Regions from separate parts of the Planococcus alpniumensis genome, predicted to be linked through region 2. Evidence: predicted binding sites of a transcription regulator. Region 2 holds the regulator's gene; the other holds the start of a gene.
What was found. Region 2 encodes Rex, which represses fermentation and respiration genes when NADH is low (regulators of the CRP and FNR family bind a similar motif). Its sites were predicted from a motif close to TTGTGAAATATTTCACAA; they were not measured.
Positions count from the first base shown of each region.

Region 1: the regulator Rex is predicted to act here: its motif matches at 1,780-1,797, upstream of G3255_RS17165 (cytochrome C oxidase subunit II).

Region 1 is NZ_JAAMTH010000001.1:3,381,751-3,385,167, reverse strand. Features, by position in the region: gene G3255_RS17170 (Crp/Fnr family transcriptional regulator) at 62-757, shown strand; gene G3255_RS17165 (cytochrome C oxidase subunit II) at 1,859-1,981, shown strand; gene G3255_RS17160 (cytochrome c oxidase subunit II) at 2,000-2,467, shown strand; gene G3255_RS17155 (b(o/a)3-type cytochrome-c oxidase subunit 1) at 2,469-3,417, shown strand, end outside.
Region 2 is NZ_JAAMTH010000001.1:564,925-568,341, reverse strand. Features, by position in the region: gene G3255_RS03035 (helix-turn-helix transcriptional regulator) at 1-14, shown strand, start outside; gene tatC (twin-arginine translocase subunit TatC) at 135-908, opposite strand; gene G3255_RS03025 (twin-arginine translocase TatA/TatE family subunit) at 929-1,141, opposite strand; gene G3255_RS03020 (redox-sensing transcriptional repressor Rex) at 1,232-1,864, opposite strand; gene G3255_RS03015 (ABC-F family ATP-binding cassette domain-containing protein) at 1,996-3,417, shown strand, end outside.

The sequences.
Region 1 (3,417 bases), 2.8 Mb from region 2:
TTTACGGTAGATATGATACGCTTGAAAAAAAGCAGGAGCACCAGAAAGGAGCGAGAACCCTTTGGAATCAGAAATCGGCACCTTGACGCCCGAGCTTGAGAAGCTATTGACAATCAGCCACCAAGTCAAAGAATATCAAAAAGGCGATTATCTTTTCCGTGAAGGGGAGGCGGTGAAAGGCCTTTACATTCTCCGTTCCGGAAAAGTGCAGATCGGAAAAGTAACACCGGACGGCCGTGAGCTGGCATTGAAAATTTGCGGCACTGGACAGATGGTCGGCGAAATTACCGTGTTCGCACAAGGCGCCACGTATTTGCTGGATGCCCGTGCGCTGACCAAGACCGTATGTTTGAAAATTCCCGTCGAAGAGCTGGAACAATCGCTTGAAAAAGACCCTTCGCTTGCGATGGCGTTTATGAAATGGATGGGCATCGACCAGCAGAAAACGCAAACCCGTTTCCGCGACTTGATGCTCCACGGGAAAAAAGGGGCTTTATATTCGACGTTGATTCGCCTTGGCAATAGCTACGGCGTAGAAGCTGAAGGCGGCTTACTAATCGATATTTTGCTGACGAACCAAGAGTTGGCGAATTTCTGCGGCATGAGCCGTGAAATGGTCAACCGGATGCTCAGCGACTTGCGCAAACAAGGAACCGTCGGCATGAAAGACGGCAAAATCGTCCTATACAATATCCCCAAACTGAAATTCGACATCAATTGCGAAGAATGCCCAATCTACCTCTGCAAAATCGACTAATCTTAAAGCCTGCCGTTACGGTAGGCTTTTTGTGTGTTCTAGTAATTTCATTTTTCACTTCTTAAGAGTGTGTTGTAGAGATGGGTTGAAGATGAGTTATGAAACTGAAACAAAAGAACTTTGAAAAGAAAAGCTTCCGCTTTTCGACTACGTTGCAGGGGCACGCTTGCCGAGGGGCGGGTGTTGAGCCAATGAGCTGCAAAGATCGCAGCTCATTTGTCTCGCCAGCCCGCGCGGTCCCTCAGGCGTCGGCCCCTTCCACTCCGTCTCTAGCTTTAGAGTGGAAGATCGGTTCTTCAGTTCCTTTAAAATGGAACGTAGAAATTCATATTATTCTATAGCTTGCTTCAAACAGGTAGAAGAATGGAGGGCCACATGTCTCTATCCACCAAACAAACCTATAACCTTAACTTGCTCAATCAGCGGCTTTTCAGATGCGCCATCTCAGGAAGCGATTCCCACATTAGCCGGCAACTGCATATTGAAGTAGATCTGATTAAACGCACCCGAATCAACGAGATCTCCAAGCCGCCGAGCGTAAAGGGGTGAGCCGATGCCGTAAGACAGGCGCTCTTCCTGGCTTATGGCAAGAGGCCAACCCAAAGCCCGGCGGCGAATACTAACACGAGGCACCAATAGAACACGACCACAACACCACTCGCAGACCCTAACTATCTTCAATCACCCTGATCCGGGAAGCGATTCCCCCACTAGCCGGCAACCTAATACAGAAGTAGATACGATTGAACAATCTATAGACAATAAAATCTCTCAGCTGCCGGCGCCTAGGGTGAGCCGACGCAGTAAGACAGGTGATTTTCCTGGCTTATTGCCAAAGGCCAACCCAAAGCAAGGCAGCGAATATTACCAAGAAGAAAAATAGAAAAGGAGAACAACGCCACACGCTATCCCCGGCTATCTCCACCATTCATTCCAACAAATAGTATCTTCCAAAAGCCTATCCATCCGCAGGCTTTCTTTTTTTGGCGAAAATATGGACAGCTGAAAATAAATACGGCCAGGTGTGATTTATGTCACAGCTAAACCGAAACTTAGGTCCTATGCTAAAGGAAATAGCAAAAGAGCGAAGAGGTGGAGAAAGTGGATAAAAAGCAATCGGATCATGATGTGAATTTGAAGGGCACACTCGTCAGTGTATTCTTCGTCGGCATCTTCATCGTTGCCATGTGGGTTGCCGTGTATTTGATGTACGTAGCGAGATAAAAAAAGGAGAGATTCATCATGCATTTCCATAAATACGAGAAGATTTGGCTCAGTTTCGGCATCGTTTCGCTCATTGTCTTTTTGAGCGTCGTCGGGGTCAGTGCGTTTTCACAAAACCACACGCCGTCCGGGGGGATGGACACCATTGACCCGGAGATGGTGAACGAAACCGCCCCATTCGATAACCCAGGCGTCACGCAATTGGACGAAGATACGTACCAAGTGGCGATCGTCGCACTGGCTTTTGGCTACAACGCACCGGACTTGCGGGTGCCGGCCGGCAAAGAAATCATTTTCAAAGTCACCAGCACAGACGTGGTGCACAGCTTTACGATCGACAACACGAAAGTCAATATGATGGTCGTTCCCGGACGGATCACGACCAAATCCTACACATTTGAAGAACCGGGCAAGTATTTGATTCTGTGCAATGAATACTGCGGCACCGGGCATCACATGATGTCTACGGAAATTGAGGTGTACTGACATGATTGCCCAACCAGAACGTAAAATCGCTTTATGGCACTTAGGTGTCGCTTATACTGCATTTTTGATCGGCACGCTCATGGGCGTCTTGCAGGTCTTTATCCGCAACGACGCCCTCCAGCTCCCGACTTGGTTAGATTATTACCAAATCCTTACTGCGCACGGCGTCTTACTCGCACTTATTTATACGACCTTTTTCATTTTTGCCTTCTTTATCACCGGCATGAGCAAAAGCCTTGGAAGCTTCGGCCCGAAAGTCCGCTTGTTTTCATGGATCGGCCTGTGGGTGACGCTTCTCGGAACGGTCATGGCAACAGTGCTGATCATCGCTGGGGAAGCTTCGGTGCTTTATACCTTTTATGCACCGCTGAAAGCGAACGGCTTTTATTACGTCGGCCTGGCTTTGGTCATTGTCGGCACATGGATCTCGAGTTTTGCCTTGGTCGGCCATTACATGGTCTGGCGCCGCAACAATAAAGGGCAATTGAGTCCCTTGTTTGCCTTCATGACGGTAACGACCATCGTGTTATGGATCATCGCCTGTCTTGGTGTTGTTGCGACTGTGTTGTTCCAATACATTCCGTGGGCATTCGGTTGGACGGATACGATCAATGTGGAATTGAGCCGTTCGCTGTTCTGGTATTTCGGCCATCCGCTTGTGTATTTCTGGCTGCTTCCCGCGTACATCGCTTGGTACACGATCGTGCCGAAACTGCTTGGCGTGAAAGTGTTCAGTGATTCCTTGGCGCGTCTTGCGTTTGTCTTGTTTATCCTGTTCTCGATTCCGGTCGGGTTCCACCACCAATTGACCGAGCCGGGCATCTCAAACTTCTGGAAGTTCCTGCAGGTGGTCTTAACGTTTATGGTCATCGTGCCGTCACTCATGACGGCGTTCTCGATGTTTGCGACCTTTGAAATTTCAGGACGCAAAAAAGGGGGCACTGGTTTGT
Region 2 (3,417 bases):
CTTTCGAAGACTAGTTTGTGTATAGAACCTTAATCAAATTCTCATGAATTCCCCTCCGTGTCAGCGCTAAGAGCTGACACTGAGGGGAATTTCGATTTACGTACAGTTCATTCCAAACAAAAAACCTTCCGCCATCATTTCGGCGGAAGGTCTTCTGTCTGTTCTTCAATTGCCTGCTGCTGTTCTGCCCGCAGGAACTTACGATAGCCAATGCGCGCAATGATTACACTGAATTCATAGAGTAAAATCAGAGGCAATGTCACGATCATATGGGAAATAATATCCGGCGGCGTAATGAAAGCGGCGATCGTCACCAGCGCCAAATACGCATACTTCCGGTACTTCGTCATCATCATCGGCGTCAAAATCCCGAGACGCGTCAAAAATAGCATCAACACCGGCAGCTGGAAGATAAAGCCGAACGGCAAGGTGATTTGGAACAAAAATTGGAAATACTCATTGATCCCAATCGTCTCCTGGATATCCAGATTCTCCGATATATTGAGCATGAATCCAATAACATATGGAAACAACACCAAATAGGAAAACGCAATCCCGCCGATAAACAAGGACAAGGAAAACGGAATATACCCAAGCGTCACTTTTCGCTCCCTGTCAGAGAGTCCAGGGCTGATGAATGCCCAAAATTGGTACATGATCAAAGGCGACGTGATGATCAATGCCAAAATCATCATGACCTGCATATATATCTTAATCGGATCGGTAATCTTGAACGCATTCAGCGTCAGATTCCGCGCCTCTTCGCTGAACTGCAAATAGCGGATTAAAGGCTCAGCGAGAAAGAATCCGGCAATGAGCGCGAACAGAAAGAAAACGACTATCAAGGTCAGCCGTTTTCTAAGTTCACCTATATGTTCAACTACCGTCATTTCATTTTGTTGGTTCATCGGACAAACATCCTATCGTGTTACTTGTGCTCGTCTTTCTTATCTAAATCGTTTTTCTTTGCTGTTTCGACTTTCTTGTCATCTTCATCGTCGTCGGCCAATCCTTTTGTGGCGTTTTTGAATTCGCGCAAGGAAGAACCGAATGCTTTCCCTAGTTCCGGCAATTTTTTCGGGCCGAAAATCAGCAAGGCGACAATCCCGATGATGATTAAACTTAATGGACCTGGAGCCATATCAGACACCTCCTGTAGTATGCTTCTAGTGTACATGAAACAAGGCCTTTTGGCTATTTCCAATGGCCGTTCAAATGTGAAGGTTTTATGTTAATCATGCTTGATCTGGTAGATCAAAGTTTGCAGCTCCACCGATAAATCGATCGTCTGGACGCGGATATGTTCCGGTACGGAAATGCGCACCGGCGTGAAATTGAGGATGCCTTTAATGTCTGTCTGGGCGAGCCGGTCGGTGACATCTTGAGCCGACCGCGACGGCACCGTCAAAATGACCACTTCCACACCGTACTGCTTAATCTTCTCTTCAATCAAATCGGGGTGGTAGGTATCGATGCCGCTGATTTTCTTGCCTTCATGGGGGCTGTTCGTATCAAAGGCCAGGATGATTTTCGTGTTGTGATTGCGGTGGAAATTGTATTTTAAAAACGCGCTGCCGAGGCTTCCGACACCGATCAACGCAACATTCGTCGCTTCGTCCTGGTCAAGCGTCTTACGGAAAAACGCCAAGAGCTCCTGCACATCATAGCCGTAGCCTTTTTTGCCAAGTGCGCCAAGATGGGAGAAATCGCGGCGGATGGTCGCCGAATCGATTTTCATCGCTTCGCTCAACTCCTGTGAGGAGATGCGTTTCTGTCCAGCATTGGCAAAATTCTGGAGAAACCGGTAATACAAGGGCAGCCGCTTCGTTGTCGCTTGCGGGATTTTATGGGATTCGTCAAGCATGGGATCGCTTCCTTCTGAACTGTTGTCAAATCGTATCAATCTTACATGACAGGCCTTGATATGTAAAGGCTTGCGTAATTGCGAAGCGCACGCCCATCAGCTACACTTAAGAAGAATAGAGGTGACCCTAAATGATCGTATTGCAAGTCAATCAAATCCATAAATCATTCGGTGCCGAGGAAATCATCTCAGGCGCCAAACTCGAAGTCCAGCACCGTGACCGGGTCGCACTTGTCGGCCGCAATGGTGCCGGAAAATCCACATTATTGAAAATCATCGCCGGTGAAATGTCTTACGACAGCGGCGATTTGATCATGCCGAAAGATTTAACGATCGGCTATTTGGAACAACAAACCGACTTGAATTCAGACGCCACCGTATGGCAGGAAATGATGAAAATCTTCGCCCATTTCCGGGATCAGGAAGCAAAGCTGCGCCAGCTCGAAGCTGCCATGGCTGATCCGGATGTGTACAATGATGCCGAACGCAATGCCAAGGTCATGCAAGAATATGACCTCCTCCAGACTCATTTTAAAGATGCCGGCGGTTATCAGTTCGAGGCCGATACGCGCGCGGTCCTGCACGGCATGAAGTTCTATCCGGAAGACTACGAAAAGAAAATCACTTCCCTGTCAGGCGGCCAGAAAACCCGCCTCATGCTGGCGAAGCTCCTGCTCGCAAAGCCGCAGCTCTTGATTCTCGATGAGCCGACCAACCATTTGGACATCGAAACGCTGAGCTGGCTCGAAAACTATTTGAAGAATTATCCGGGCGCATTGCTCATCGTGTCGCATGACCGCTATTTCCTCGACCAAGTCGTCACGCTGGTTTACGAAGTGTCACGCAAGAAGGTCCGTAAATACACCGGCAACTACAGCCGTTATTTAAGCGAAAAAGCGAAACAATACGAACTCGACCGCAAACATTACGAGAAAGAGCAAAGCGAGAAAGCCAAACTTGAAGATTACGTCGCCCGTAACCTGGTTCGGGCTTCTACAACAAAAATGGCGCAAAGCAGGCGCCGTGTGCTCGAGAAAACCGACTGGATGGAAGCTCCGGAAGGCGACGAAAAATCAGCGCGCTTCGGCTTCGACATCCAAAAGCAAAGCGGCAATGACGTCTTGAACGTCCAGTCGCTGTCCGTCGGCTATGGCGCCCAGCCGGTCTCGAACAACATCTTGCTAAAACTTTACCGCACCGACAGCCTCGCGCTTGTCGGGCCGAACGGTGTCGGCAAATCGACGCTGCTCAAGACCATCATGAAAGAATTGCCGGCACTCGCAGGTGACATCCATTACGGCACTGGCATCCAGTTCGGCTATTACGATCAGGAACAAGCGAACTTAAAAGGCAATAAGCTCGTGCTCAACGAATTATGGGACGACTACCCGCATGTAAATGAAAAAGACATCCGGGGCATCCTCGGACGCTTCTTATTCACTGGAGACGATGTCTTGAAGCCGGTCTCGACTTTATCGGGCGGCGAAAAAGCGCGTGTGGCACTTGCTAAGCTCATGATGCAAAAAGCCAATGTCTTGCTGCTTGATGAGCCG